DNA from 3 places in the Paenarthrobacter sp. NPDC089307 genome. Region 3 is predicted to be linked to each of the others. Evidence: riboswitches for the same ligand, from Rfam matches in the RefSeq annotation. Region 3 holds a riboswitch; each other region holds the start of a gene.
What was found. Region 3 has a riboswitch for S-adenosylmethionine ahead of AB0N72_RS06620 (hypothetical protein). Riboswitches for the same ligand answer to the same signal wherever they lie in the genome.

Region 1: it holds a riboswitch for S-adenosylmethionine, as region 3 does, so the genes downstream of both, AB0N72_RS04825 (homoserine O-acetyltransferase) here and AB0N72_RS06620 (hypothetical protein) in region 3, are expected to answer to the same signal.
Region 2: it holds a riboswitch for S-adenosylmethionine, as region 3 does, so the genes downstream of both, AB0N72_RS17450 (DUF1737 domain-containing protein) here and AB0N72_RS06620 (hypothetical protein) in region 3, are expected to answer to the same signal.

The regions. Positions count from the first base shown of each region.
Region 1 is NZ_JBFBHE010000002.1:176,575-186,160, reverse strand. Features, by position in the region: gene AB0N72_RS04865 (ROK family protein) at 1-390, shown strand, start outside; gene AB0N72_RS04860 (hexose kinase) at 387-1,355, shown strand; gene AB0N72_RS04855 (class II fructose-bisphosphate aldolase) at 1,337-2,191, shown strand; gene AB0N72_RS04850 (DeoR/GlpR family DNA-binding transcription regulator) at 2,216-3,007, shown strand; gene AB0N72_RS04845 (histidine phosphatase family protein) at 3,020-3,676, opposite strand; gene AB0N72_RS04840 (CPBP family intramembrane glutamic endopeptidase) at 3,763-4,536, shown strand; gene AB0N72_RS04835 (VOC family protein) at 4,696-5,334, opposite strand; gene AB0N72_RS04830 (bifunctional o-acetylhomoserine/o-acetylserine sulfhydrylase) at 5,526-6,866, shown strand; SAM riboswitch class IV at 7,039-7,156, shown strand; gene AB0N72_RS04825 (homoserine O-acetyltransferase) at 7,171-8,292, shown strand; gene AB0N72_RS04820 (hypothetical protein) at 8,320-8,805, opposite strand; gene AB0N72_RS04815 (winged helix DNA-binding domain-containing protein) at 8,849-9,586, opposite strand, start outside.
Region 2 is NZ_JBFBHE010000007.1:84,098-93,683, reverse strand. Features, by position in the region: gene cls (cardiolipin synthase) at 1-242, opposite strand, end outside; gene AB0N72_RS17480 (aminodeoxychorismate lyase) at 330-1,271, shown strand; gene AB0N72_RS17475 (amino acid permease) at 1,537-2,991, shown strand; gene AB0N72_RS17470 (carboxymuconolactone decarboxylase family protein) at 3,098-3,580, opposite strand; gene AB0N72_RS17465 (cysteine synthase family protein) at 3,692-4,744, opposite strand; gene AB0N72_RS17460 (aromatic amino acid ammonia-lyase) at 4,741-6,303, opposite strand; gene AB0N72_RS17455 (NtaA/DmoA family FMN-dependent monooxygenase) at 6,303-7,631, opposite strand; SAM riboswitch class IV at 7,787-7,898, shown strand; gene AB0N72_RS17450 (DUF1737 domain-containing protein) at 7,912-8,175, shown strand; gene AB0N72_RS17445 (rhodanese-like domain-containing protein) at 8,172-8,582, shown strand; gene AB0N72_RS17440 (O-succinylhomoserine sulfhydrylase) at 8,583-9,586, shown strand, end outside.
Region 3 is NZ_JBFBHE010000002.1:594,680-604,265, reverse strand. Features, by position in the region: gene AB0N72_RS06655 (chitobiase/beta-hexosaminidase C-terminal domain-containing protein) at 1-1,376, opposite strand, end outside; gene AB0N72_RS06650 (Rossmann fold nucleotide-binding protein) at 1,523-2,653, shown strand; gene AB0N72_RS06645 (matrixin family metalloprotease) at 2,682-3,671, opposite strand; gene AB0N72_RS06640 (hypothetical protein) at 3,670-3,795, shown strand; gene AB0N72_RS06635 (matrixin family metalloprotease) at 3,792-4,685, opposite strand; gene AB0N72_RS06630 (VIT1/CCC1 transporter family protein) at 4,772-5,935, opposite strand; gene AB0N72_RS06625 (hypothetical protein) at 6,198-6,389, shown strand; gene AB0N72_RS06620 (hypothetical protein) at 6,386-6,694, opposite strand; SAM riboswitch class IV at 6,711-6,830, opposite strand; gene AB0N72_RS06615 (sodium:solute symporter) at 7,011-8,543, opposite strand; gene AB0N72_RS06610 (cupin domain-containing protein) at 8,825-9,400, shown strand; gene AB0N72_RS06605 (amino acid transporter) at 9,493-9,586, opposite strand, start outside.

The DNA of each region.
Region 1 (9,586 bases), 420 kb from region 3:
GGCTCCACCATCCTCGAAGCCGTGGGATCGGCCGGCGCCATCGCCAGGCGCTACCACCTGAAATCCGGAAACAAGGTCAACGGCGCCCGCAGCGTGCTGCTCAGGGCAAAATCCGGAGACGCACTGGCCGAACGCGTATGGGCGGAAGCGGTGGACGCCCTTGCCTTCACCATCTGCCAATGCGTCAACATCATTGGCACCGAAGCTGTGGTGATCGGAGGTGGCCTCGCCGAAGCCGGCGACGAACTCCTTGCGCCCCTCCGCGCCCGGGTGGACCAGATCCTCGATTTCCAACGCCGTCCACGGCTGATCCGGGCCCAGCTGGGCCAGGATGCCGGCTTGCTCGGCGCTGCCCTCAATGCGCGGGTGCTGTTGGGAGCCGGACAATGAAACGAGCCAACGTGAACCGCATCATCACCGTCACACCCAACCCGGCCATCGACATGACCTACACCGTCCACGGGATAACGGCGGGCGCGAGCCACCGCGTTCCCACGCCCATCAGCCGGGCAGGCGGCAAGGGGATCAACGTTGCCCGCGTCACGCACCAACTCGGCTACCCCGTCCTGGCCATAGCACCCACCGGCGGTGCTGCGGGCCAGACGCTGGCCGCGGAACTCTGGACCAGCGGTGTCCCCCACATCCTGGTGGGGGTTGCGGCGGAGACCCGCCGCAGCATCGCCCTGGTGGACACCCTGGGCGGCGAGACCTCCATCTTCAACGAGGAAGGCCAAGCGCTCCTGCCTGACGAATGGCGCTCGCTCAGGACCGCCATCACCGAGGCCGTCACAGGAAACCGCAACCTGCCAGCCTCCGTGCTGGTGGGCTCAGGCAGCCTGCCGTCCGGCGCCCCCGTGGATTTCTACCCGGAGCTCGTGCGGTTGGCCCACGACGCCGGCGTCCCCGCCATCATCGATACCTCCGGCCCCGGGATCATCGCCGCTGCGAAAGCCGGCGCCGACGTCCTCAAACCGAACCATCATGAACTGGCTGAAGCAACGGGGGAGTCCAGCGTTGAAGCGGCAGCGCTCTCGCTGATCGACATGGGTGCCCGTACGGTGCTGGTCAGCGCCGGCGCTGAGGGCATGCTCGCCTTCGACCACGCCGCCCCGGGCGGCTTCTGGAGCGCGCGCCTGCCGGAATCGCTCAGCGGCAACCCCACAGGGGCGGGCGACGCCGGTGTGGCCGCTGCCGCCGTCGCACTCGCCGAAGGCATCACCGAACCCCGCGAGATTCTTCGCCGGGCCACCGCCTGGTCCGCCGCTGCCGTGCTCATGCCCGCAGCGGGCGAGATCTCGCCGCGGTACCGGGAGCTCCAGGACCAACTGATCGTGACATGGAAGGAGACCCGGTGACCCTGGTCGACACTCGGGAACTGATGGACAAGGCCGCCGCTGCCGGTACGGGGCAAGGCGCGTTCAACGTCATCCATATCGAAACCGCCGAAGGCCTGGTGGCCGGTGCCGAGGCTGCCGGGGTGCCGTTGATCCTGCAGATTTCCGAAAACTGCGCGAAGTACCACGGCGGCCTGGAGCCGATTGCGTCGGCGGCCCTGGCGATCGCCCGCGCCGCCTCGGTCCCTGTCGCGCTGCACCTTGACCATGCAGAGTCCGAGGACCTGGCGATCGCCGCCGTGGACCTGGGCTTTGGTTCAGTGATGTACGACGGCGCGCACCTGCCCTATGAGTGGAACGTCGAAGTCACCCGACGCGTGGCCACCTACGCCCATGAGCGCGGAGTGTACGTGGAGGCCGAACTCGGGAAGGTCGGTGGCAAGGACGGAGCCCACGCCCCGGGCGTCAGGACCGATCCGGCCGAGGCCCAGGCGTTCGTCGAGGCCACGGGCGTGGACGCACTCGCGGTGGCCGTCGGTTCCTCCCACGCCATGACCGAACGCAGCGCCGCACTGGACCTGCACCTGATCGCCCGGCTGAAGTCCGCCGTCGTCAAACCGCTTGTCCTCCATGGCTCCTCCGGTGTCACAGACGACGTGCTCGTAGCCGCTATCGGCGCTGGTATGACTAAGATCAACGTATCCACACATTTGAACGGGTTCTTTACCCGCGCCGTCCGTGAGTACCTCGATGCCAACCCTGCAGTGGTGGATTCCCGGAAGTACATCAAGGCCGGCCGGGAGGCCCTGGTGCTGGAGTCGGCACGTATGCTGACGCTGTTCGCCAAAGCGAAATAGCGTCGAAACCGCGAAAGGCTTGTCATGACCCGCACCGATCGGCTGACCGCCATCCTCGATCTCCTGGCCGAGTCCGGCCACGTGGAAGTCGAGGACATCGTGACGCGCTTAGGCGTGTCACCTGCCACGGCCCGCAGGGATCTGGACAGCCTCGCCAAACAGCGGCTCCTTAGCCGTACCCGCGGCGGCGCCACTACAGGGTCGGTGGCCTACGACCTTCCCGGCCGGTACAACCGCGACGATCACGCCGAAGCCAAGCAGGACATAGCACTGGCTGCGTCCGCGCTGATCCGTCCCGGTGCGGTCATCGGGCTGAGCGGCGGAACCACCAACACGGCGCTGGCACAGCTCCTGTCCACCCGCGAAGACCTCAACGCCCCATCCAACAGGCCCACGCTGACGGTGGTGACCAATGCAATCAACATCGCTTCCCAGTTGGCGGTCCGCCCCAACATCAAGATCATGGTCACCGGCGGGATCCTGAATCCGCGATCCTACGAGTTGGTGGGCCCGTACACCGATGTCATCATGCAGAAAGTCGCGTTGGACATCGCGTTCATAGGCGTCAACGGCGTGGACCCGGACCTCGGCCCCACCATCACCGACGAAGGCGAAGCCATGGTCAACACGGTGATGGCGCGACGGGCAACGGAGTCCTATGTCGTAGCCGACTCCTCGAAGGTGCGCAGGCGGTCCTTTGCGGCCATGGCCGGCTACGACTTCAGGCACCTCATCACCGATTCCGGGATCAGCGCGGAGGACAAAGCCGCGTTTGAAGCCAAGGGGACCGAGGTCATCGTCGCGCCCGCCGGTTAGGGCTGCCCTAGCCTAGAACCGCAACCGCGGCGCGTGGAGGACCGAATCGTCTACGTCCCTGGGCACCCACTGGGTAAACGGCAGGTCCAGAGTGTACTGGTCCTCATCGTTCTTGATCAGGGTGCGCAATTCCGCGTTGTCCGGGTTGTTCAAGGACTCGAAGTACTCCACCGTCCAGTGGAACCAGCGCATGCAGAACAGCCGCATGGTCAGCCCATGCGTCACCAGCAAGGTGTTGGGCGCGTACGTGGGCTTCTGCCAATGCCGGTAGAGCGTCTCCATGAACGATGACACCCGGTCGTAGACGTCCGAGCCCGACTCGCCCTCGCGGAACCGGTAGAAGAAGTGTCCGTACAGGTTCCGCAGTTCCTTCTGGTCCTCGATGTCCCCGGCGATCTGGAAGTTGGCCCAGTCCTGTTCGCGCAGCCGCGGCTCCTCGATCACGCGCTCGATCAAAGGCCCAAGGTTGAGGGCCTCAAGGGTCTGGTACGCACGCAGGTACGGGGAGACGTACACGCACACTTGCTGTCCATCGAGCTTTCGGCGCAGGTTCTCACCGGCCACCCTTGCCTGCTCCAGGCCTTGTTCGGTCAGTGGAATCCGGTAATCCGGGACACGGTTGTAAATGGACGTGTCGGCGTTGGCTGCCGACTGTCCGTGCCGGATCATGAATATTCTCTCTGGGGTACCCATCCCACCAAGCATAGGGCGGCGGTTCCCGGCAAAGAGGCAGGAACTGCGGGCAAGATAGGTACATGTTCCTTGCTTCCCGTCGGCGGCTGCGCGCCGAAGTGCTCATCGTCCTGGGCCTTTCCCTGGGCCAGTCGGCCGTCTACTCCGTGGTGCAACTGCTGGACAAGATGACGCGGGCCCCACTGGCTGATGCAACGTCCACCCTGAACAGGTCGCAGAGCACGCGGGAATATTTCGATCTCACGTACCAACTCCTGGACATCATCTTCGCCCTGGTGCCTGTGGCCCTGGTGTTCTACTTCCTGTCAACGCATGTCCAGGCCAACAGGGACGGTGAAGGAGGTTCGGCGTTCTCCCGGCTCGGTTTCAACTTCGCCCGTCCCGGCAAGGACCTTCTTCAGGGCCTCGGCCTGGCGGCGCTCATTGGCATTCCATCCCTGGGCCTCTATGCGGCAGGCCGGGCCCTGGGAATCACCACAGCCATTGTGCCCAGCGGCCTGGACGCCTACTGGTGGACGGTCCCGGTGCTCATACTCTCTGCCGTGCGCCACGCAATCGTGGAAGAAGTGATCGTGGTGGGCTACCTGCTGGACCGCTTCGGCAGGTTTGGCTGGAGCGTGCCCGTGGGGATCGTTGTCAGCGCGGTCCTGCGCGGCAGCTACCACCTGTACCAGGGCTTTGGGCCGTTCATCGGCAATGTGGTGATGGGGCTCGTCTTTGGCTGGATCTACACCAGGACCAAGCGGGTGATGCCGTTGGTCATCGCCCACGCCCTGCTGGACATTGTGGCGTTCGTCGGATTCAGCCTGTTTGGGAAAGCGGTTGGCCTGGGCTGAGCAGCCGATAAAGCTGTCGCAGCCCCTAAAGCCGTTGCAGCCCTTAAAAGTATCCGGCCGCCATCGGTGGGTGACGTCATTGGCACCCGCTGATGGCGGCCGAAGCTTTGTTTGGACCCAGGCGTCCAGGGCCAGGGTGGGCCCGGATGAAGGGAACGGTCAGATGGTGACTGCTCCGGAGGCGGTTTCGAACGTGACGGCCAGGATGCCGGGCGTGCCGTGGGGGGCCATCCACTGGACTGCGACGTCCTCGAGCGGCTTCTCCACCGGCTCACCCAACCATTCGGTGACGCGCTCGGCCGAGCCTGCGATGGTGAGGCTGGACATCTTCACGTCGCTCTCGTAGACCTTGGACGGGTGCAGTGAGGGGTCGCCCTCCCACTTGAGCATGTACGGCACCTGCGGATCGGCGATCAGGCCGAGGATGCCGATTTGCTGCCACACGAGTTCGCGGCCGTCAGGGAACTTGCGGTTGCCCGGTACTGCGGCCCGGCCGAGGCGCTCCTCGAAAGGTGCGAGGTCCTCAACTGCCACGCACCAGCCCATCCAACCGCCGCCGGCCGCTGAGCGTGCACGGACTGCCTGGCCGAAGGGTGCTTTGTCGGAAGCGGGGTGGTCCAGGACCTCGACGACCTCCAGGTACTTGTTGTCCGCGAGGGGAATGATCATGTTCCGGGTGCCGAAGCGCGGGTGCACTCCACCCCGGACTGCGTCCACTCCCAGAGCCGCGGAAATTCGTTCGGTAGTGGCCAGAAGGCCATCTCGTTCACAGGCGTAAGAGACGTGATCCATGCGCATGGCTTCATCTTGGCACTTTGTGATCGGTGTCTCAGCTAAGTCAAGCCTAACCATGATGGGATCTCATCCCGGGCGTCATGGAAAGCCGCAAAAGACCTCAAAAATTCCAAGGACGTCACAAAGCTGTCCAAGGGCCCGGACACTTCCTAGACTGGCCGCAGCTTCCTTCCCACTGCCCATCAGCCGATCACATGCGTTACGAACAGGAGAACTCCATGTCCCAAGGATGGTCTTTCGAAACCCGCCAGATCCACGCAGGCCAGGAACCGGACGCGGCAACGGGAGCGCGTTCGCTGCCGATCTACCAAACTACGTCCTTCGTGTTCCCCAGCGCCGAAAGTGCTGCCAACCGCTTCGCCCTGGCCGAGCTCGCTCCGATCTACACCAGGATTGGAAACCCGACGCAGGACGCCGTGGAGCAGCGGGTGGCCAGCCTTGAAGGTGGCCTGGGCGCACTGCTGCTGAGCTCCGGACAGGCAGCCGAGACATTTGCCATCCTGAACATTGCCGAGGCCGGCGACCACATCGTGGCCAGCCCCAGCCTCTACGGCGGCACCTACAACCTCCTGGCGCACACCCTGAAGAAGTTCGGAATCTCCGTGACTTTCGTCGAAGATCCGGACAACCTGGAGCAGTGGCGCGACGCCGTCCAGCCGAACACCAAGCTGTTCTTTGGCGAAGTCGTCTCCAATCCACGCCAGGATGTGCTGGATATTGAGGGCGTTGCCGGCGTGGCACACGAAGCAGGCGTGCCCCTGATCGTGGACAACACGCTCTCCACCCCTTACCTGATCCGTCCCATCGAATGGGGCGCCGACATTGTGGTCCACTCCGCCACCAAGTACCTGGGCGGACACGGTTCGGCCATTGCCGGCGTGATCGTTGATTCCGGCAACTTCGACTTCGGCAAGGACCCTGAGCGCTTCCCGGGTTTCAACACCCCGGACCCCAGCTACAACGGGCTGGTATATGCCCGCGATCTCGGCAAGGACGGTGCCCTTGGCGCCAACCTCTCCTACATCCTGAAGGCCCGCGTCCAGCTTCTTCGCGACCTCGGCTCCGCAGTGGCCCCCTTCAACGCCTTCCTCATCGCCCAGGGCCTGGAGACGCTGAGCCTGCGTGTGGAACGCCATGTGGCCAACGCCACCAAGGTGGCTCAATGGCTTGAGGACCATGACGACGTCGAATCGGTCGCCTACGCGGGCTTGCCGTCCAGCCCCTGGTACGAGCGCGGCCGGAAGTACGGTCCCCAAGGCACGGGCGCCATCGTCGCTTTCAACATCAAGGGTGGCGTGGAAGCCGGAAAACGTTTCGTGGACGGGCTCGAACTGCACTCCCACGTGGCCAACATCGGCGACGTCCGCTCCCTGGTCATCCACCCGGCGTCGACCACCCACAGCCAGCTGACTGCGGAGCAGCAGCTCGTCGCCGGCGTCAACCCGGGCCTGGTCCGCCTGTCCGTTGGCATTGAGCACATCGACGACATCATTGCCGACCTTGAAGCCGGCTTCCGCGCTGCCAAGGGTGCCTGAGCAGGCGGTTCACGCACACAGCTGATACATTCAGGCCTGCCGCCCGGATCGACGATTATTCGCCGGGCGGCAGTCCAGGGTGCTCTTTGGTGAATCAAAAGAGCCCTGAACGTCACACTGGTGTCACATTCTTCGCCAGAACCATGGTGTTTTTCCTAGACTCTACGTATTAGGTCATGAGTGCCAGCAGATAGCCCCGGCTTGCTGGCCGGCAACCCTCCTTCCGCGGCGGGGTGCCCCGGGTGAGGACCTGGCCTGTTCGCACGCAAGGCGACAGGCAAGCGCGAGGTTAGGTATCAAAGGAATGACCATCACTGCTACAGCCCTTCCCAAATCCGGTGAAGAAGACGGAACAGTCAAATACGCGGGCATAGGTCCGCTGGCGCTCGAAGCCGGCGGTTACCTCCCCGACGTCGTACTGGCCTACGAAACATGGGGACAACTCAACGCAGATTGCTCCAATGCTGTCCTTATCCAACATGCCCTGACGGGAAGCACCCATGTTGCCCGCGGTGCCACGGACGAGGAAGGCTGGTGGGAGCAGCTCGTGGGGCCCGGTGCCACCATCGACACCAACCGTTTCTTCGTCATATCCATCAACATTGTGGGCGGCTGTTACGGAAGCACCGGGCCTTCCTCCAAAGCGCCCGACGGCAAGCCCTGGGGGTCGCGGTTCCCGCTGGTGACTCTTCGTGACAGCACCGTCGCCGAAGCCCGCTTGGCGGACCTGCTGGGGATTGAAGCCTGGCATGCTGTCCTGGGCGGCTCGATGGGCGGGGCCAGGGCGCTCGAATGGGCCGTTACGTACCCGGAAAGGGTCAAGCGCTGCGCCGTCATTTCGGTGGGCGCCTACAGTACTGCCGAACAAATTGCCTTCGCCCAGGCACAAACCCTCGCCATCCGGCAGGACCCGCATTTCAACAACGGGGACTACTATGGCGGCGCGGCCCCGGAACACGGCCTTGCGCTGGCCCGCCGGATCGCCCACATCACCTACCGCTCAGCCATTGAGTTGGACCTGAGGTTCGGCAGGGAAGCCCAGCACCAGGAGTCACCACTGGCTGCGGCAGTGCTGGGCGAGCGCGGACGCTACCAGGTGGAAAGCTACCTTGATCACCAAGGGACGAAGCTAGTCCGCCGATTCGATGCCAACAGCTATATCGCTATCACCGAAGCACTCATGTCCCACGACATCACGCGTGGACGCGGCACGCTGGAGGAGGCCCTTTCGCGTACGACAGCTGAATTCTTCGTAGCTGCGGTGGACACGGACAGGCTGTATTTCCCAGCCCAGTCCAGGGAACTGGCAGCGGCACTTCCGGGCGTTGTTCCGGTGCACACCATCGCGGCCCCGATCGGCCACGATGGCTTCCTCACGGAAATCGGCCAGTTGTCGGAGCAGCTTCGCGGCGCGTTCTTCGCCTGAGCCACCGGATTCCTGCGGTACCGGTGCTCAGCCGTTCATGATCTCCGCACGCTGCTTCATGTAGTCCTCCATGGCAATCTGGCCGTTGGTGAACTTCGCATCCAGCTCTGCCAGTTTCCTGGCGCGGTACCCCTGTGGTTCGGGGGCTGAACCTGGATACGGTGACGGTGCTGGCGGGCTTGCCTGGTAGCTGCCGCCGGGTTGGTATGTGCCGCCCGGCTGGTAGGAAGCGCCCGACGGCGGAGCCGCCTGCGGTGCCTCGTCCGCGGGCCGGATGACGGGCGGCTCGGTTGGAAAGCCCGGATAGTTCTGCGGAGGGTAGTTCTGGCCCGGGTAGTTTTGCGGAGGGTAGTTCTGGCCCGGGTAGTTCTGCGGAGGGTATCCCGGCCCGGGGTAATCCGGGCCGCGGAAGTTCCCGTTCTGCAGGCGGCGTGCCCTGGACCGGTTGTACATGCGGATCCCCATCGGAATCAGCCACGAGCAGACGATGATCCAGAAGATCAGATTGTTCACAGTGCAGGCCTCCTAGGTCTTATCCCAGCTTAGCCCCGCGTGCTCACACCAGCTTTGTTTCCATACCCAGGAAGCGCCCGTAGCGCGCTGCTTCGGTTTCCAGCGCGCTCTGCTCATCCCTGGTTGCAGGCCTGTTCATGCGGACGTCGAGCTCGCAGACACCACCATTGAAGCCGTGCCGCCACCATCCTGCCAAGCTGCCGTCCAGGAGGACCACATGCATGGGGCCGTTGTCTTCAGGAAGGTAGGGCGCCGTGCCGCCCAGATAGTGGCGGGACTGGGAATAGCCCATTACGTACTCGTCGAAGCATTGGATGAGGTCCACCCGGGGGAGTGCGGAACCGTCGGCGGCTTCGTGTGGAGCATCCAGGCTCGCCACCTCGGACGCAGCCACATGGAAGTCCATCCCATCAAAGGAAGCCGAGGCCAAAGCGCCCGGTGATATTTCATCAGCGACGGTGAGGCCCAGCTTCACGTCCTTCATGGTCAGCCCGGACCACGCCGCACAGTCCTTCACGGTGGCAGGTCCCCGGCTGCTGAAGTACCGCAGTGCAAGCTGCCCCAGCGCCTGCTCACGGTCCGCCCCGGTGAGGGTCCCGGTAAACGGACCGGTGACGCGTTCCTCGAACAACGCATACGTCTGTTTCAGTGCACCACCGTCGGACCGGACAGGAGGGCCGCTGACGAGGATGCCGCTGATTTCCGCGTGCATGAGGTGGTAGATGAATCCCAACCCCTTGCTGGGGAAGCCGGCCTGCCCCATTGCCTCGGCCAGTTCTTC
Region 2 (9,586 bases), on a different contig from region 3:
CGGTTGACTTCTTCCTGCTGTTCGCGCCTGCGCCTTGAGAGCTTGAAGTTGCCAAAGAGCAGGAACAGGACGAAACCCACGGATGGGATGAGGAACACAGCCAGCAGCCATGCCATGGCGGTGGTGGGGCGGCGGTTGCCGGGGATGATGCCCAGCAGGACGATGCGCATGATGACTTCCGCGATGGCCCACGCGCCCAGCAACCAGGTCCACTCCTGGCCAAACGGAAAAGGAAAGAGCACGCGACAAACCCCCACGGTTCATGAACAACAGTGACCACAGCCTATCCGGCAAAGTCACCGGCAGCCGCCCCGCACTAAGCTTGGACCATGACTTCAGCAGCTCCCACGGTCCTCGTTTTCCTGGACCCCGCCTTCGAAAACGGCCGAATCGCCGATTCCAGCCAACCCCAGCTCATGGCCACGGACCTGGGAGCTACCCGCGGCGACGGCGTGTTCGAGTCGCTCCTGGCTGTCCAGGGCCGCCCCCGCAAGGTCCAGGCCCACCTGAACCGGCTGGCCGGCTCCGCGGCTGCGCTGGATCTGACCCTGCCCGGGCAGGACGCTTGGCGGAGGGCTATCGAAACTGCCATCACAGAGTTCCGCGAGGTCCACCCCGCGCCCACGCCCGAGGAAGACGAGGTGGTGGTCAAGCTGATCGTCACCCGCGGTGTTGAAGGTGCGGCCAGCCCCACCTGCTGGGTTCAGGCCTCGCCCTCACCCGCGGGCAGCCGCCGACAGCGCGAGACGGGCATCGACGTCGTGCTTTTGGACCGTGGCTTCGACACCGAGGCCGGCGAGCGCGCGCCGTGGCTGTTGCTTGGCGCCAAGACGCTCTCCTACGCCGTCAACATGGCTGCGCTGCGCTATGCGCACAAGCAAGGCGCCGATGACGCGATCTTCACCTCCACCGATGGCCGCGTGCTGGAGGGGCCGACGTCCACCGTGCTGCTGGCGCACCTTGAAACAGTGAACGACGCCGAAGGTTCCGTCAGGACTGTCCGTCGCCTCATCACGCCCCAACTGGACAGCGGCATCCTCCCGGGGACCTCGCAGGGCGCGCTGTTTTCCGCAGCCAAGGCTGCAGGCTGGGAGCTTGGTTACGGGCCGCTGGAACCGCAGGACCTGTTCGATGCCGACGCGGTATGGCTGATCTCGAGCATCCGCTTGATCGCCCCCGTGAACCACATCAACGGCAAGGAAGTGGGAACCCCTGCCGTTCGGAAGCAGCTCACTGCGGAACTGAACGAGCTGTTCGCGGGCATCGAATAGACGCCTGCACATGCACATCACCAATTGGGCATCCGCCGAGGATGCTCCGCTAGGAACCTAGCAGGTCGCAAGCAGAGTAATTGCTCGCATGACTCATTGATTAGGAACTCTTGGCCTAGGCCGCGAGCTGTTTATGCGTTCAATCGCATTTCTTATCCTCCTTGAAATGGTCATTCGTCCTGTGATGAATCTAGTTCTCGTGTTAGTTGGATCACGTCCAGCCGGCACTACTTCAAACTTTGCTGGCTAACTTCCCGGAGGGAACATGGGACTCAGCTCCCCCACAAAAGCCGAAGCATCGGCAACCGAAGCGCAGTCCGCCACTGCCGCTTCACCATCAGGACTCCGCCGGTCCATGGAGGCCCGGCACCTCGTTATGATCGCCATGGGCGGTGTCATCGGGTCGGGGCTGTTCGTCAGTTCCGGCTACACCATCGCCACTGCCGGACCCTTGGGTGCGGTGCTCGCGTTCCTGATCGGCGCCGTCGTGGTGTATCTCGTGATGGCCTGCCTTGGGGAACTCGCTGTTGCGTTCCCTGTGTCGGGCGCATTCCACATCTATGCCGCGCGGACCATTGGGCCCGCCACAGGCTTCGCCACCGCCTGGCTCTACTGGCTCTGCTGGGCCGTGGCATTGGGTTCGGAATTCACCGCGGCGGGCCTGCTCATGCAACGGTGGTTCCCGGGCGTGGACGTCTGGATCTGGTGCTTCATTTTCGCCACCGTCCTCTTCACCCTGAACGCGATCTCATCGCGGGTCTTCGGCGAATCGGAGTTCTGGTTCGCGCTCATCAAGGTCGCCGCCGTCGTCGGCCTCATCATCCTGGGCGGCGCCGCACTTGCCGGCTTCCACCCCCTCGCCACGGGCGACTACCCTTCATTCGGCCAGAACTTCAGCACGCCCGATGGGCTCTTCCCGAACGGCTTTACTGGAGTCTTTGTCACCTGCCTGGCCGTCTTCTACGCCTTCTCAGGTTCTGAACTGATCGGCGTCGCAGCGGGCGAGACCGCGAATCCGGGCGCCAACATCCCCAAGGCAATGCGCACCACGGTGATCCGCCTCATGATCTTCTTCGTGGGTGCCATCACGGTCATCGCGGCCACCATCCCGTACGAAAAAGTCAGCGTTGATGAGAGCCCCTTCGTCACCGTTTTCTCGATGCTGGGGATTCCGTATGCGGCCGACATCATGAACTTCGTGATCATCACGGCGTTGCTGTCGGCCGGAAACTGCGGACTGTTCTCCTGCGCGCGCATGCTGTTTTCCCTGGCCGACGAAGGCCACGCACCGCAGGTCTTCAAGAAGCTCACCAAGCGCGGGATTCCCATGGTTGCCCTGTGCGTGAGCATGCTTGGCGGACTGGCCTCGCTCATCAGCAGCGTGGTGGCCCCGGCTACGGTTTACCTGGTGTTGGTGTCCGTGGCCGGCTTCGCAACGGTAGGCGTGTGGATGTCCATTGTGGCTTCGCACTTCATCTACCGCAGGACGTTCGTGAGGAACGGCGGCGACGTCAACAGCCTGCCTTACAAGGCCCCGTTGTTCCCGCTGGTGCCCATCCTCGCGTTTGCGCTCTGCGTCGTGTCGCTGATCGGCATCGCCTTTGACCCCAACCAAGTGGCCGCCCTCCTGTTCGGGGTGCCATTCGTCGGCGCCTGCTACGCGTTCTTCTACTTCAAATACGGACGGCGACGCTCCCTGAAGAAGGCCATCGGCGCCTGACACTGTGGCTTCCTGACCCTGTTTTGACACAGATCAGCCCTTGGACAACCTCTTACGGTTGCCCAAGGGCTGATCTGGTCTGAAAGAAGGTCAGGACGCTTCCGGCCTACTTCTTGCCTGCCCTCACCGGGTGCTCGCTGAGGATGGAAAGCCGGTTGAACGCATTGATGCCAATGGCCGCCATGCAGATGACACTGATCTGCTCGTCGCTGTAGTGCTGACGGGCCTGTTCAAAAAGTTCCGGGCTGGGGCGGGACGTGCTCATCCGGGTGATCTGCTCAGCAATCTGCATTGCCACGACTTCGGCGGGCTCGAAGAGCTGGACTTCCTTGTACACAGCCACCAATGACAAGCGTTGCTCGGTTTCCCCATACTTCAGGGCCCGGCGATGGTGGAGGTCCAGGCAAAACGCACAGCCGTTGATCTGCGAACACAGGTAGTTGATGAGTTCGAGGGTCTTGCGCGAGATTCCGAGCCGGTCAGCTTCGTCCACGAGTTGCTGCGAATAGTGACTGAGCGTCGCATAGAGATCGGGTTGTTGCTTGTCGAGATAACCGGCCAGCCGGGGTTTTGTTTCCTGTTCGGGCATGGTTGGAGCTTAACCCACTGCAGACACGGCGACTAAGTGAGCGAGCGACCCACCCAAGCACCCAGAACGTGAGCGAGCGACCCGCCCAAACACCCAGAACGTGAGCGAGCGTCAGTCCGGGGCGTCGGCGGTGAGGCGGATGCCGTTCTCAGCCAGCCACACGGGATTGAAGGCCTTGCTCAGGTAGTTCGTGCCGGCGTCGGGAGCTATGGCAACAACCACCGAGCCGTGCGGCGCTGCACGCGCGACCCGAACCGCAGCCGCCACAGCGAGCCCCGACGACGGACCCAACGCAAGCCCCTCCTCGTCGAGGAGCCGATGGACGGTTGAGTAGACCTCGTCGTTGGGAATCCGGAGGAAGCGGTCCACCACGGAGCGGTCGAAGATCTTGGGCCATTCAGCCTGCGGCCAGGAGTTGCCCACGCCGTCCACCAGGATCTCGCCAGGATGGCCCCCACTGTAAGCCGAGCCGTAGGGGTCCGCGCCTACAACCTCAAGATGCCCGCCCGGCCGTGAAGGTGCCACTTGCTCTTTCAGGAACCGACCGTTGCCGCTGATGGTCCCACCTGTGCCAATGCCGGCCACAAAGTGGGTCACCAGTCCACCTGTCTGCTCCCAGATCTCCGGTCCTGTCGTCTCGTAGTGAGCCAAGGGATTGGCAGGGTTGTCGAACTGCATGGGCCGCCAAGCACCGGGCGTCTCCGCGGTGATGCGGGCCGCCACGGCCCGCGCGTTCTCCGGGGACTCGGACGGCGCGTTCCAGTCCGTCAGGATCACCCGCGCACCATAGTTGTGAAGGGCCGCGAGTTTTTCCTGCGAAATGGTGTCGCCGGTGACCACAACCACGGGGTGGCCGGTGAGGTGCCCGATCAGCGCCAGCCCGATGCCGGTATTACCGGACGTGCTCTCCACGATCGTGGCGCCTGGCTGCAGTTCCCCGGAACGCTCCGCTGCCCGCACCATGCTCAGCGCTGTGCGGTCTTTGATGGAGCCGCCGGGGTTCTCGGACTCCAGCTTCACGTGGATGGCGCTACCGAGCCCGCGGCTGAATGCCTCCAACTTCACCAGTGGAGTGTTGCCCACCTTTTCAAGAACCGAAGCATCGAGGCCGTCAAGGCTCCCGGGCTGTGCGTGCACTCCATGCCTGCGGGTGGCCGTACTCATGGCGTTTCCTCCTCTGCCTCAGGGAAAAGCTGGTCCACGGCTTCCCCCAACACTGCCCGTGCCCGCTCCACCAGCTCCGCGGCCGACGGCCGGTCTGCCAGCACATCTGCAAGCCTGCCCACCACCAGCCCTGTCCCGTTGCCGAGCGGTTGCGAAGCTTCCGCTTCCAGCAGGAGGTAGGACGCCGTGAGGGCCTCTATCGCCAGGAGCTTTTCCGCGGCATCGATGGACTTTTCCAGCTGCTGCAGGGCCAGCGGCGCCAGCGTGGAATGGTCCTCGACGTCGGCGGACAGGGTGGGCGCGCCCAGGGTTGCCGGGGCGGCCAGGAACTTGAGTTCGGCCAACAGTCCCGCCGCGGAATACCACAGCAGCCCGGGCAGCTCCTCCTGGACCAAAGCCGAGGCGGATCCTGGTTCGGAGGATGCCGCCGCGAGGTGTCGCGCCCGGATAGCCCGTTGCGGCGGGTACAGCTTGGCTATCCGCCGCTCGCTTGAAACCCCAACATGCGCCAGGGCCAGCCTCAAGCCTTCAAACGACAACGCAAGCTGCATCGGTTGGAAGTTCCCGCCGGACACCATACCGCCCGACTCCACATCAACCAGCGGGTTATCGCCCCGGCCGTTCAGCTCCACCTCGAGGGCCTCACGCAGTTGCGACACCAAGGACCTGAACGCACCATGGGTCTGAGGTGCCGCCCGGAAAGACAACGCGTCCTGCACCGACACTTCCGGCCGTGCATCCTCCAGCCAGCCGCCGCGCAAAAGCCCGCGGACAGCAGCAGCCGAATCCCGCTGGCCGTCCACTGCCTTGGCCGCCTGGATGGCCGGCGAGAACGGGCTGAGGTTCCCGCCGCCGTCGTACCTTGCGATCGTCTCCAGCGAGAGGGAAAGCGCGACGTCGGCCAGCCGGGCCAGCTGCCGCAGACGCACCAAAGCGAGGGTCCCGGCACCAACTGAATAAGAGTTGGCGCTCACCAAAGCCAGCGCCTCACCGGCGGCGGGCTGGAGCGGCTGCAGTCCGGCGTCGGCGAGCGCTTTTGCGCCGGGTACCAGCTTGCCCGCGGCGTCGAACGCTTCGCCCTCGCCCAGGGCAACGGCGGCGACGGCGGCGAGCTGGGTCAGGTCCGAGGAACCCACCGAGCCTTCTCGAGGAATGGCAGGGAAGACGCCGCGGTTGAGCAGTTCGGCATAGAAACCGGCGGTCCCGGGGCGGACGCCGGAGCCGCCGCGGCTGAATCCCACGAGTCGGGCGAGGATCAGGGCGCGGGCGGATGCGCGGTCAAGGTACGGACCTACGCCACTGTTGTGATACCTGACCACCTGCACCTGGTAGGCCTGGATGGACTTCTCCTCCACAGTGGTGTCGCGGCCGGATCCGAGCAAGGTATTGAGCCCGTAGACCCTCTGCCCGGAGGCAGCAGTCGCCTCGACGATGTCCCGTGCGCGGCGGATCAGACTCAACGCGTCGGGGTTGAGTTCAACGTGAAATGTGGGGTCGGCGGCTGCTCCAGCGACCGCCAGTGCGGAAACCGGCCCGGTTCCAATGCTGAAAATTCCCACTAGAAATCCAGGAGATTCTGCCGGAAGCCACCGTTGCCGTAACTCTTCCTCAACAGGCCTCGCCGCCGCAGCTCCGGCGTCAGTTTGTCCAGCACGCCATGCACGGTGACGGGATCCACGAAGCCGGAAAAGAGGAAGCCATCGCCGCCTACCGCCGAACCCGTCTCCTCCAGGTAGTCGGCTATCTCCCCGGTGGTTCCGATGATCGAATCCCCGGCACCGCCGCTGCGGGCCTGCAGGATCTCACGCAGGGTGGACCCTGGAGGGGCGGCCTTGGCGAAGTGCTCCAGCGTGCCTTGATTGCTGTTGGTGCTCAGTTCGGGCAACGGGGCGTCGAGGTCGAACTGCTTGAAGTCGATCACGGACAGGTAGGAGATGGAGTTGAGCTGGCTGTCGATGTCACGCTGGGTCAGTTCCCGGCGCTGCGCCCGCAAGTCCTCCGCCTCCGCAGCTGAACCCACCACGGTGGGCTTCAGCACGAAAAGTACCTTGACGTCGTCGGGGTTCCGGCCAGCCTTGGCAGCCTCGGCACGGATGGAATCGCGATAGGCCTTCATGCCGTCAACGCCGCGCGCCAAAGCGATCGCCACATCGGCGTGCCCTCCGGCGAAGGCCTTGCCCCGCGGAGAAGCGCCCGCCTGCACCAGCACGGGTTCCTCCGGCAATGGAGCCGTGTTCAGTGGCCCGCGGACCTTGAAAAAATCGCCGTCATGGTTGATCGGATGAACTTTGCTGTGGTCCGCGAACACCCCGGCTTCCACGTCCTCAAGCACCGCACCGGGTTCCCAACTCCGCCAAAGCCGCGTGACGACGTCGACGAATTCCTCCGCCTTCTCATACCGGCGGTCGTGTTCGATCTGCTGGTCAAGCCCATAGTTCTGGGCCGCGAGGTCGCTGCCCGAGGTGACCACGTTCCAACCCAGTCGCCCCTCCGAGAAGTGCTGCAGCGTGGCAAGGAGCCGGGCGGCCGTAAAGGGCGGGTAGAAGGAAGCACTGACCGTGGGCACGATCCCAAGGTGCTCCGTGGCGGACAACAAATACGGGACCAAGGCCAAGGGGTCGTGCTTGGGAGCGAAGGAGGCATGCGCCAGCGAAACCTCGGCCGTGCCGCCGTAGGTGTCGGGAACAGTGAGGGAATCTTCGATGATGAACAGGTCCAGGCCGGACTGCTCGAAGGCGCGGACGGCCTCCTGGTACAGGGCGGGCTTCTTCCAGTCATAGCCCAGGCTGTAGCCCGGAGTTCCCCAGCCCTGGACCCCGAATCCGTGCCCCACGAACCAACCAAAATGCAGCATGGGCTTGAGTGTAGAACTGCTCTGTCCGTTCACCGCGACCTGATTTCATACGAAGTTACAGGGGGTCGTACTGCGTCAATTATGCTCCCGGGACGTCTTAATTGGACCCGTACTCCAGCACCCTCCGATTACGCAACATGACGACGGCGGCGGTGACGGCCGCCGTCGTGGATGTTACGTTTTTCTTGAGTAATGAGCACCAGCGCGAAGCCCTGACTTGCTGGTCGGCAACCCTCTCTCCGGCGGGGTGCCTCAGGTGACTACTCGGCGTATCGACAACTCGAACTGCAAGCGTGACTGAGGAGCACCAGCAATGCCTGAACCCACTGAAGACAGACTCTCCTACCGCCTGATTACAGGCCCGGATACCCGCGACTTCTGCGAGCGGATCACCAACGCCCTGGCCGAGGGGTATGTGCTGCACGGCAGCCCCGCGGCCACGTTCAACGGCACCGACGTGATCGTGGCCCAGGCCGTCGTCCTGCCCGCAGCGATTGCCAGCGCCGACGCCGCAGTTGCCAACGCCGTTGACGAACTGGATACCGACGACGAAGAAGCATTCGAGGGCCACGCATGAGCTACGCAGGTGACCTGACCCCGCACGACGCGTGGGCCAAGCTTGAACAGGGCGCCATCCTGGTGGACGTCCGGACCGAGGGCGAATGGGCGCACATCGGCATTCCCGACACCAAGGCCACCGAGAACGACCCCCTGTTCATCCAGTGGAACCTCGCTGGCGGCATTCCGAATTCCCGCTTTATCGAGGACCTGCAACAGCAGGCACCTGAGGACGACGGCGTGGAGCTCGTCTTCATCTGCCGTTCCGGACAGCGGTCCGTCTCCGCCGCCATCGCCGCCACACAGGCCGGATTCACCGCCTACAACGTGCTGGAAGGCTTCGAGGGCGAGCCCGACCGTTACGGCGAGCGAACCGTGAATGGCTGGAAAAACCGTGGCCTGCCGACGAACCTGGGGACCGACTAAGTGACTTTCAATCCCGACGCCGCCGCCTGGAGCCCCGACACGCAGGCCGTTCGCGGTGGACTTGACCGCACTAATTTCCAGGAAACCGCCGAGCCCGTTTTCCTCAACTCCGGGTTCGTCTACGAATCCGCCGCCGCCGCAGAACGCGCCTTCACCGGCGAGGACGAACGCTTCGTCTACTCCCGCTACGGCAACCCGTCCGTGGCCACGTTCCAGGAGCGGCTGCGGCTGCTCGAAGGAACCGAAGCGTGCTTTGCGACGGCGTCCGGCATGTCCGCGGTTTTCACCGCCTTGGGCGCCCTGCTGGCTGCCGGCGACCGCGTGGTTGCTGCCCGCTCCCTCTTCGGCTCCTGCTTCGTGATCCTCAACGAAATCCTGCCGCGCTGGGGCGTGGAGACAGTATTTGTTGACGGCCCGGACCTGGATCAGTGGCGCGAGGCACTCTCCGAGCCGACCACGGCTGTCTTCTTCGAGTCGCCCTCCAACCCCATGCAGGAAATCGTGGACATCGCGGCCGTCAGCGAACTGGCGCATGCCGCCGGGGCGACTGTCGTCGTCGACAACGTCTTTGCCACTCCGCTGCTGCAACGCTGCGGCGAGCTGGGCGCCGACGTGATCGTGTACTCCGGCACCAAACACATCGACGGGCAGGGACGTGTCCTCGGTGGCGCGATCCTGGGCACCAAAGAGTTCATCGACGGACCAGTGAAGCAGCTCATGCGCCACACCGGACCATCCCTTTCGGCGTTCAATGCCTGGGTGCTGACCAAGGGACTTGAGACGATCGGCCTGCGGGTGAACCACAGCTCGGCGTCCGCGTTGAAGATCGCGGAATGGTTGGAACAGCAGCCGGCCATCAGCTGGGTCAAATACCCCTTGCTGAAGTCGCACCCGCAGTACGAGCTCGCGGCGAAGCAGATGAAAGCCGGGGGCACCGTGCTGACATTCGAGCTCGCTCCTTCGGCCGGGCGTTCGGCCAAGGAAGCTGCGTTTGCGCTGCTTGA
Region 3 (9,586 bases):
ACATCGGCCGTGATGTAGGCCTCGAACTCCGAGAGGCCCACGTTGGTGGTGGAACCGCTGACCGAGCTGATGTTGAAGCGGACCGAGCTGACGGTCCGCGCCGGGAAGTTCACAGTGAGTCCCGAGCCGTTGTTGGGCAGGGCTCCCACAGGCACGGTGCTGCCATCGGAGAAGGCAAGGTTGCCGCCGGTTACCTGATCGCTGAGGACCGGCCGGTCAAACAGTGTCACGGCGTTGATGGTCCGGGCGGGGGAGAAGTTGTACTGGATCCAACTCCCGGCTTTGCCACCATTTGTCACCCACTCGCGGCCGGCATCCATGGGGGAGCCCCATGCGTACCCATCCCGGGCCTTTTCGGGGCCCTGTGCCGAGGCCTTCTGGGATGAAGCGCTCACTGTGGTTCCGGCGGACTTGGCAGCGTTGCCCGTCCACTCAATGGCCGTAATGTATTGCCGCTTGAGCCAGTCACTGTAAGGGGGCGCCGGGCATGGAGTGTCGCAGAGGTACTTGTCGAAATCGGCGAACCGCACGAAGGTGTTCACCTTGTTGGTCAGGTCCGCACCGGTAACGTTCTGGGGGTATTCGTCAATCACGTAGGCGTCGTATGCCGAGGCTGTGTGCGGGCTCGTGTAGGCCCTGCTGGCCAACTGGGCAAACTTGGCCGTAGCCCAGTGGTCACTGTGGTCATAGGGGTCCTGGTAGCTGCCCGTCCAGTCCTGCGTGCGGAACGTGGTGGGTTGGTAGTTGGTTACGAGCTGGTTCAGGGTTGCCTGGAACTGGGCCTTGGTGAATGTTGCTGCGCCGTCAACCGGACGGATTGAGCTGAGCCTGCCGTCCCAAAGCTTCAAAATGCTCTGGCCGTTGTAGCGGCTGCTGCCTTTTCCATCGGGGAAACCATCCGGAAGCCGCATGAAAATGACAGAAACGTTGGGTGCCGCATTCAACGTCTGAAGCGTAAGGGGACGCCCCGGGACGCCCGCGTCAGAGGTGGTCCAGGCGTCGGCGACGCCCGCCATTTTGGCGTAGCTTGCCCGGATTCCGGCCTCGAGGCTGTTCCAATAGGCCGGTCCCTCACCTGCTTCTCCGGCGGTGGTGTAGACCGTCTGAACACAGCGTTTGGCCTGGATGTCCCGCATGAAATCCGGGCTGATGAAAATCAGGTCGTCATCCGTGTGGGCCACGATCTGCATTGCTCCACCAGTGCCCGGACACGGCGGGACGGCCGCCGAGGCAGGCGCAGCAATACCAACGGTGAGTGCTGTGAAGGCAACGGAGATACCCAGCAGGAAGCCAAGGATTTTTCTCGAGAAGGAACGGGTGCTGAACGCAGGGAAATGAGTACGACGCCGAGCGCATTTTGGACGGTCCACAACCATGCTCCTTGAGCAGATGTTGGGCCCCCCAGCCGGCACACTAGCAGTGATCGATACTGTACTCCTCATGAAAATCCATGGCTAGGGTCCGGCCCGGACAGCCCGCAGATACCAAGCAGCCCCGACTGCCGGGCCATTACGCTGAAACCATGAACCGCACCGCTCCGCTGAACCCGAGTCCGCGAACGCTCGACGTCGAAAGCGTGGTCCACTTCGACCGGCTGGTCAGTTCAGGGGCTGCATCAATGCATGGCTGGCACGCCCAGTCGTTGGACCTTCGGGGCTACTCGCGCCAACTCAAGGCGATGGATCCGCAGGGGGCGATCTTCCTGGGCTGCACGTTCGACGCCGGCATGGAAGAGAGCTTGCGAAGCCGCGGTGCGCTGATCTTCCCAAAACTGCTCGGCGTGCCCTTTGACCCGTATCGCGGGAGTCTCTACACCCCGGGGGAGCTCTACCAGGACATCTCCTCCACAGCGTACGAATCCACCCCTGACGCGCAGGTCTACCAGTGGAGCATCCTTCCCGGCCAGGGGAAGAGCCTCGATGCCACGCTCGCCGCCGCTCTTCACGACCACGCGATCGGCGACGCCTTGGACGAGGCCCTGGACAATGGCGTGTTCGCCGGCACAAAGATCGTCGGAGTCATGGGAGGCCACGCCGCCCAGCGCGGAACCACGGAATTCGCCGACGCCGCGCGCCTGGGCAGCCTGCTGGCCCGGGCCGGCTTCGCAGTCGCCACCGGTGGAGGTCCCGGTGCCATGGAAGCGGCCAACATGGGTGCTTACTTCAGCGGAAGGCCCGACGCCGAACTGGAAGCTGCGTTGGGGACGCTCGCCGAAGTGCCTGGCTTCAGGCCCTCGGTGTCGGCTTGGGCGCGACGCGCGGCGGCCGTCGTCGAACGTTATCCGGGCGGCACCCCGACGCTCGGCATCCCAACCTGGTTCTACGGCCACGAGCCACCCAACCTGTTCGCCACCCACATCGCCAAGTACTTCGCCAACGCCATCCGGGAGGCCATCCTCCTGGAACTGTGCAACGGCGGGATCGTGTTCCTGCCGGGGGCGGCCGGAACGGTGCAGGAAATCTTCCAGGACGCCTGCGAGAACTACTACGGCGCGCCGGAAACCATCACCCCCATGGTCCTGGTGGGGCGCGAGCACTGGGAACGGACCTACCCGGCGTGGCCCATGCTGCAGAGCCTGGCTGCGGGAAAGCCCATGGCGGACCGGATCTTCCTGGTGGACTCCGTGGAGGAAGCGCTCGCGGTATTGTCCTGATGAGCTTTCCCCGCCACGCCAGAAGCGCTCAGAAGTCCTTGCTGCAAGGACCCGAACCGAGCTTTGCCAACCCTGTCCGGTCGCCTGCAGCGTAGTCCCGGACCCAGGAGGCCTGGCCGTACATGAGCTGCCGGGGGTCGTCCACGTGGTCCAGGCCTACCAGGTGGCCGAGTTCGTGCATGATGACCGCCACGCCGATTTCGTCGCCGCTGGGGGTGTCCACGATTGCGGCGAACTGCGGCGCATCCAGCGATACCGTCCCAGTCACGTAGGCCTTGTAGCCGTTACTCAGGCCAATGGAGGAGCTGCCGCCAAGCCCCACTGTTTGGCCGGTAAGGCGCGGTACTTGCTCGGGTGTGCTCCACGCGATCAGCACAGGCGCCCAACGGTCGCCGTACCGTGCAGGTTGGTAGCCGGAACGGTTGGGGGAAGGGACCTCGGAACTGGGTCCGTCGTAGATGAACTTCAATCCCGTGGCCAGGCTGGCTTGCCGCACGGCCTCTTCGACCAAGGCTTGCCAGGACGCGGGCGCGAGATCCGAATTCACCACGTAATGGATCGGCCTGCACGGTGAGTACGCCAGTGGTGTCCCGTCCTCCTTGACTGCCAGGAATTTATACGAGCTGCTGGTTTGGAGCAATGGAGGCGGCGTTCCCAGCGGCGCATCGGCTTCTTCGCGGCCGGGCAAGGGCTCGTCCCGTTGCCCGAAAGGGACCAACCCGGGCCGTGGCGGCTGGCTCTGGGTTTGGGACGATCCGTACAGGAACTGTTGCAGTTCGCCGCCGAAATAGGCCCCGGCGCAGACAAGGCCCAGGACGCCGAGCAGGAACAGTATGGCGGCGATGCTGCTGTGCTTGATGGGCGGGCGCGGCTCAGGCGGCTCGCGCGGCTCAGGCGGCTCGTGCGGACCTGGCGGCTCCTGCGGACCTGGCGGCTCCTGCGGACCTGGTGACGACGGAAGGAAACGGGGCCGGGAGGGATCCGGGTCCGGCCACTGGGACGGCCCATAAGGTTCCATGGAACCCCCTGACGTGGTGGCCGCGGACTGGCGGTGGGGCGCCGCCGTCGGCCGTAACCGCCAGCATAAGTCCAGCGTCGTCCGGAGTCCATGGCGCAACAGCGAGCAACCCCGGCGCGGCTAGATGTCCTTGCGGCAGGGGGCGGACGCCAGGAGGTGGAGTCCGTTCAGGTCGCCGGCGGCAAGGCCGTCGGGTGCTCCGATTTCCGGGTACATGAGCTGGATGGGATCGTCCACGTGGTCCAGGCCCATCACATGTCCCAGCTCATGCTGCATGACGGCAAGGACGTAGTCCGAGCCGCCCGGGTCTTCGAGGAGTTCGGCCACCTGGGGTGTGTCGAGTTCCAGGCTCCCGGTGATGTAGCTCTTGGGGCCCTTGTCCAGGGAATACATGGTGCTTCCGCCGGTGCCGATGACCTTGCCTTCCAGCGCTGGCGCTACCTCGGGTGTTGTCCAGGAAATCAGCAAGGGGGCCCACCGGTCGCCGTAACGGTTTGGCTGGTAGGGCTCGCGCCGGTCCACGGGTTGTTCATCGGTGGTTCCATCGTTGACGAACTGGATCCCGGAGGCTGCCGAGATGTTGGCGATGGCCGTGGAAAGCAGCGCATCGGTTCCTTCGGGCGCAGAGGCTTTGTTCACCACGTAGTGCAGCGGGCGGCAAGGGGAGTAGCCCACGGGAGTGCCGTCGTCGTTGGTGGCCAGGAACTTGTACGAATCGTTGGTGGTGCCGGGCGTGGTCGGCGAGGCCAGAGGAGCGTCCGCTTCCTCAAGTCCCGGGGGTGGTGCGTCCGGAACACGGGCGGCGGTTGGCTGGACTTTCCCAATGTTGGGGCCTCCCGGAACGCTGACGCCCGGGAAGAGTGCTGTGATCCGGTGGTCGCCGTTCAGGAATCCTGTCACCAGGACCGCTACAACTGCGGCGACGACTGCCCCGAGCAGGCCGCGGAGAACGCGCCCGGCTGTTCCGGTGCGCCGGTGCCTTGGCACACGCGTTGCTTCCCGCTCCGAGTCCACGGTTCTCCATTCCTCATGCCCTTGGTCACGCAGGGCAGCGCGGAGGACGAACCAACATTACGGTCTGCCGGCGGAGCCGTCCAAACTCAGACGATCGCTGCGCCGAACAGCAATCCAAGCCCATAGGTGGCAGCCGCTGCTCCCAGCCCAATGGCCAGCTGCCGCAGACCGCGGCTGAGGGGTGAAGTTCCGGACAGCAAACCCACGACGGCGCCAGTCGCCAACAGCGCGATACCCACCAGGACACCTGCTACCAGGAGGGCGGCCATGCCCGTCATGCCAAAGATGAAAGGAAGGATGGGCACGATGGCACCGGAAGCGAAGAAGCAGAAGCTGGACATCGCAGCGCCCCAGGCCGATCCCACGGATTCGTGCTCGTCGGCCACCGGCTTTTCGGGCTGCAAGGAAAGGCTGGGGTCGCAGTCGCAGCTGAACAATCCCATGCGCTCGGCTGCGCGGTGCTCGGCAGCTTCCCGGGTCATGCCGCGTGCCAGGTATACGAGGACCAGTTCGTTGTGGTCGATGTCCAGTGATGGTGCTGCGGTGAGTGTGGCCTGGGTGGGGAGGGTGGCATTGAGCAGTTCGCGTTGTGAGCGGACGGACACGTATTCGCCGGCGCCCATGGACAGTGCGCCGGCCAGCAATCCGGCCACGCCGCTCATAAGCACCACGGAGCTCGACACGCCAGTGGCGGCCATGCCCATCACCAGCGAAAGGTTGCTTACCAAGCCGTCGTTTGCGCCGAAAACGGCCGCGCGGAAGGTCCCCGAGAGCCTGTTGCGTCCCCGGGTGGCCAGACCCCGGACGACTTCCTCGTGGATCTGCTCATCTGCCACCATCGCGGGTGTGGCTGCGGGTTCGGTGCCGTACGGGGAGCGGCCCTCTGCACGCTGCGCCAGGGCAAGGACAAAGACGGACCCGAAGTTGCGGGCCAGGAAACCCAGGAACTGGCTGCGGGCGGAAGCCGCTTTGGGCATTCCGGCGTGTTCTCCCAGGAGTTTGAGCCAGTGTGCCTCGTGCCGTCCTTCGGCCTCGGCCAAAGCCAGCAGGATCTGGCGTTCCTCCCCATCGCGGCGCTGGGCGAGCTCACGGTAGACCGCGGCTTCAGCGCGTTCGTCGGCCAAGTATTGCCGCCAGCGCCGTATGTCCGACGCCGTGGGTGCTGCGGGGTCTCCGGCCGTGTTGGCGGTTCCGGTTTCGGGGGTGGGGTCCGGAGCCGGGCTCGACGAACTGTGGGATTCCTGGTGCATCTGCACTTTATCTCCTGTGCTTGGTGGGGTTGTTGAGGCCCCATTGCACGGTCCACACTACCGCGTATTTGCGGGGATTTTTGGCTGGTATTCCTTAGCTGGAATGTTCGGTGCGCCGTAATCTCCGATCGCGGCCTGCCCTTTTGTGCGGCCTTCCTTGACCGCCGCTTGCGCCGGTGCCCAAGATGGAAGGACAGGGGCGGGGGACCTCCCCGCATTTGGCCAACGGGCCTTGAAGGGCCCACGGGACGGAGGTAGCAGCATGGACACCACCGAATCACACGCCAACTATCCGGAACGGACAACCATCGAGTCGGACCCGGCGTACGACTACGCCGAAGACCAGGAAGTGGATGAACCCTGGGTGGAGGAAGTGGACGCCCCCGAGGACGACGAACGCGTGGTGCCGATCGACGAAACCGAGGAATTCCGCGGCGAGGAAGAGGAAATCTAGGCCCCTTCCCGGCTGTCGAAGGTGAAGGTGCGTGGCTGGCCGTCCCGTTTCCCCACCGCGGCAATCGTGACCGTCAGCGTCCTGGAAGCCTCACACCACGTGGAAGGACGGACGGCCTGCGCCAGCGCGGCGGCGATCTGCCGCGGTTGGGGATGCCGGAAATGCATGGTGTTGTTCCTGGCCACTATGGTCACCGTGCCGAGGTAAAGGTCGACGGCGGGAATCACCGTGCCTGCCCGGGCGCCGGATGGGGTGCCACGGGCCGGGCGTGCGCTGCTTTGGCTGGTCTCGCTCTGGTATGGCAAGGTGCTGCTCCCGGGGAGTGTGCTCTTGCCCGCTCGGTTGTCTCAGGTCCGGGACGGGCCGCTTCCTCATCCGAACCACCCGTGAACATGGGGTTGGTGTGCGGCCAGTCGGAGCTTGGCGCCACATCTCTTGAAGCTGGGACAACAGTACCTCATACGCCCAGGCGCAAGGCGATACCCCGTGACGCAAGGCGATACCCCGTGGCGCAAGGCAGCCCTGGCTACTGCGTCCCGGACGCAAGCAAACGGCGGCGCTGCCCCGGAAAGGGGCGGCACCGCCGTCGTAAATTGCTTTATTCGGGTTCAGCTCTGTACGTTACTTGCTGCCGACCGGGTGAACTTCCGGCGGCAATTCCTCCGAAATTGCGCCGGCAACGCGCTTGTCCCAGGCTTCGCGGACAGTTGCGTCGGTAGGCGGCGTCAGCAGGGAGACCACGATGTAGACCAGCAGGGAGGCGCCGAGGCCCCAGTAGATGGGCTCGTTGGCGTAGACGCCATCTTCGCTGGGGATGGCACCAACCGCGTACATGATGAGCAGGGCAAGTGTCAGAACCGAGCCGACTGCCATGGACCATGCGGCAGCGATGCCCGTTCCGCGCTTCCAGACCAAGCCGCCAAGGATGGCGACCAGCAGGCCACCTACCAGGATGTCGTAGGCAATGGTGAGGGCGACAACCACGTCCTGGGCCGCCATGGAAATGAGTACGGCAACGATGCCCAGGCCCAGGACCCAGTAGCGGTTCGCTTTGACGTCGTGCTCGGGGTTTTCGGTGTCATCGGTGTTGATGGTCTTGCCGAACCAGCTGGCCACGAACGGGACGACGTCGGCGCGGGCCACCGTAGCGGCGGCGATCAAGGCGCCCGAAGCGGTGGACATCATGGCGGCAACGGCTGCTGCCATAACCAGGCCGCCGATGCCGACGGGCAGGATGTGTGTTGCGACCTCTGCGTAGACGACGTCCTTGCCGAGGTTGGCGACGTCGATGTTCGGGAGGGCGACGCGGGCTGCCAGGCCGATCAGGGCGCCGGCGATGCCGTACAGGATGCAGTAAACGCCTGCCGTGGCGCCGCCCCAACGGGCAACTGTGGGGGTCTTGGCGGTGAAGACGCGCTGCCAGATGTCCTGGCCGATCAGCAGGCCCAAGGTGTACACCACGAAGTAGGTGATGATCGTCTGGGCGCCGATGCCGTCGATCTGGAAGAAGGTGTCGTCCAGGCGTTGGCGGATGCCGTCCATTCCACCGGCCGCGTTCAAGGCGAACGGCAGCATCAGGAAGAAGATACCCACGGTCTTGATGAGGAACTGAACCTGGTCGGCCAAGGTGATGGACCACATGCCACCGATGGTGGAGTACACCAGTACGATGGCGCCGCCGACGGCGATGGCCATCCAGCGCTCCCAATCGAAGAGCACCACGAAGATGGTGGCGTACGCGCCGGTGGAGGTGGCACACAGCATGAGCGTGTAGGCCAGCATCACGATGCCCGAGGTTTGCGTGGCCTTGCTGCCGTAGCGGAGGCTCAGCATCTGGGAGACCGTGTAGATCTTCAGCCGCTGGATGGTGCCGGCGAACAGGAGGCTGAGCAGCAGTACGCCCGAGCCGATGGCCACGACGAGCCACATACCGGAGATGCCGAACTTGTAGCCGAGGCCCACGCCGCCCACGGTGGATGCGCCACCGAGAACAACCGCGGCCATGGTGCCGGTGTAAAGGAAGGGTCCCAGGCGGCGGCCGGCCACCAGGAAGTCGCTGTTGTTCTTGGTACGGGACTTGCCCCACCAGCCAAAGGCCAGCATGGCGAGCAGGTACACCACCACGATTGCGATATTAATAGCCGAAGATTCCATGAACGGTCCTTGGAGCTGATGCACGGAGGTTTGGGGTTTTCGACGATACTCCTGCGATGCGTCGAAGTCTCTGTGCGGATGATTGGAGATTGGGGTTTGAAGCTTGGGGATGTGTTGTGTGCCTCACAGACAACACTTGTTGCCTATGAGGATATGTTGTGATCGGAGTAACAGTCAAGATCCTTTGGGCATCGTTACGCCCGCAGTGGTCTCGTTGACGCGCCTCCCGGCTACTATTGCTCCAATGACAGGGCCACATGAAAGGCCTGAAAGGTTCGTGAATGAAGGCTCTCCCCGTTGAACCAAGCAATGTTCCCGTTGCCATCGGTTCCAGAATCCGCGCAGCCCGGCAAGCGCAGCGCCTCACTATCGAACAGGTAGCGGACGCGACCGGCCTGACCAAAGGCTTCCTGAGCCGTGTGGAGCGCGACCTGACATCGCCGTCAGTCGCTTCCCTGGTCACCCTGTGCCAGGTCTTGTCCGTCTCCGTGGGTGATTTGTTTGCCGCCCCGGAAACCCATCTGACCAGGCGTGACGATGGGCCCCGGATTTCCCTGGGTGGCCAGGGCATTGTGGAACGACTTTTGACTGCGCGCTCGGAGCGGCGCCTGCAGATCCTCCAAGCCACCATCGAGCCCCGGGGCCGTGGCGAGAACGAGCTCTACGCGGTGGACTGCGATGTCGATGTGCTGCACGTGGTCAAGGGCCGTATCAAGCTCATCCTGACCAATGAGGAGTATGACCTTGAGGAAGGGGACACGCTCTCCTTCCCTGGCCGCGAGCCCCACACCTGGATCAACCCGACGGACGAAACCGTGGAAGTGCTCTGGGTCCTGGTGCCCGCAGCAAGCCGCTGACTCCGCCCACTCCCCGCGATATGGCAGTTAATGCCAATGTTTACCCAAAACACTGTCATTAACTGCCATATCGGCGGGGTGGTTCGGGGCGGTCAGCCCACGTGGACCCAGGGGCGGCGGGTGATGTCCGGCTCGGCCTCCCTGAGTACCTCGCGGGTCACGGGCGCGATCTCCCCTTCACCGAAG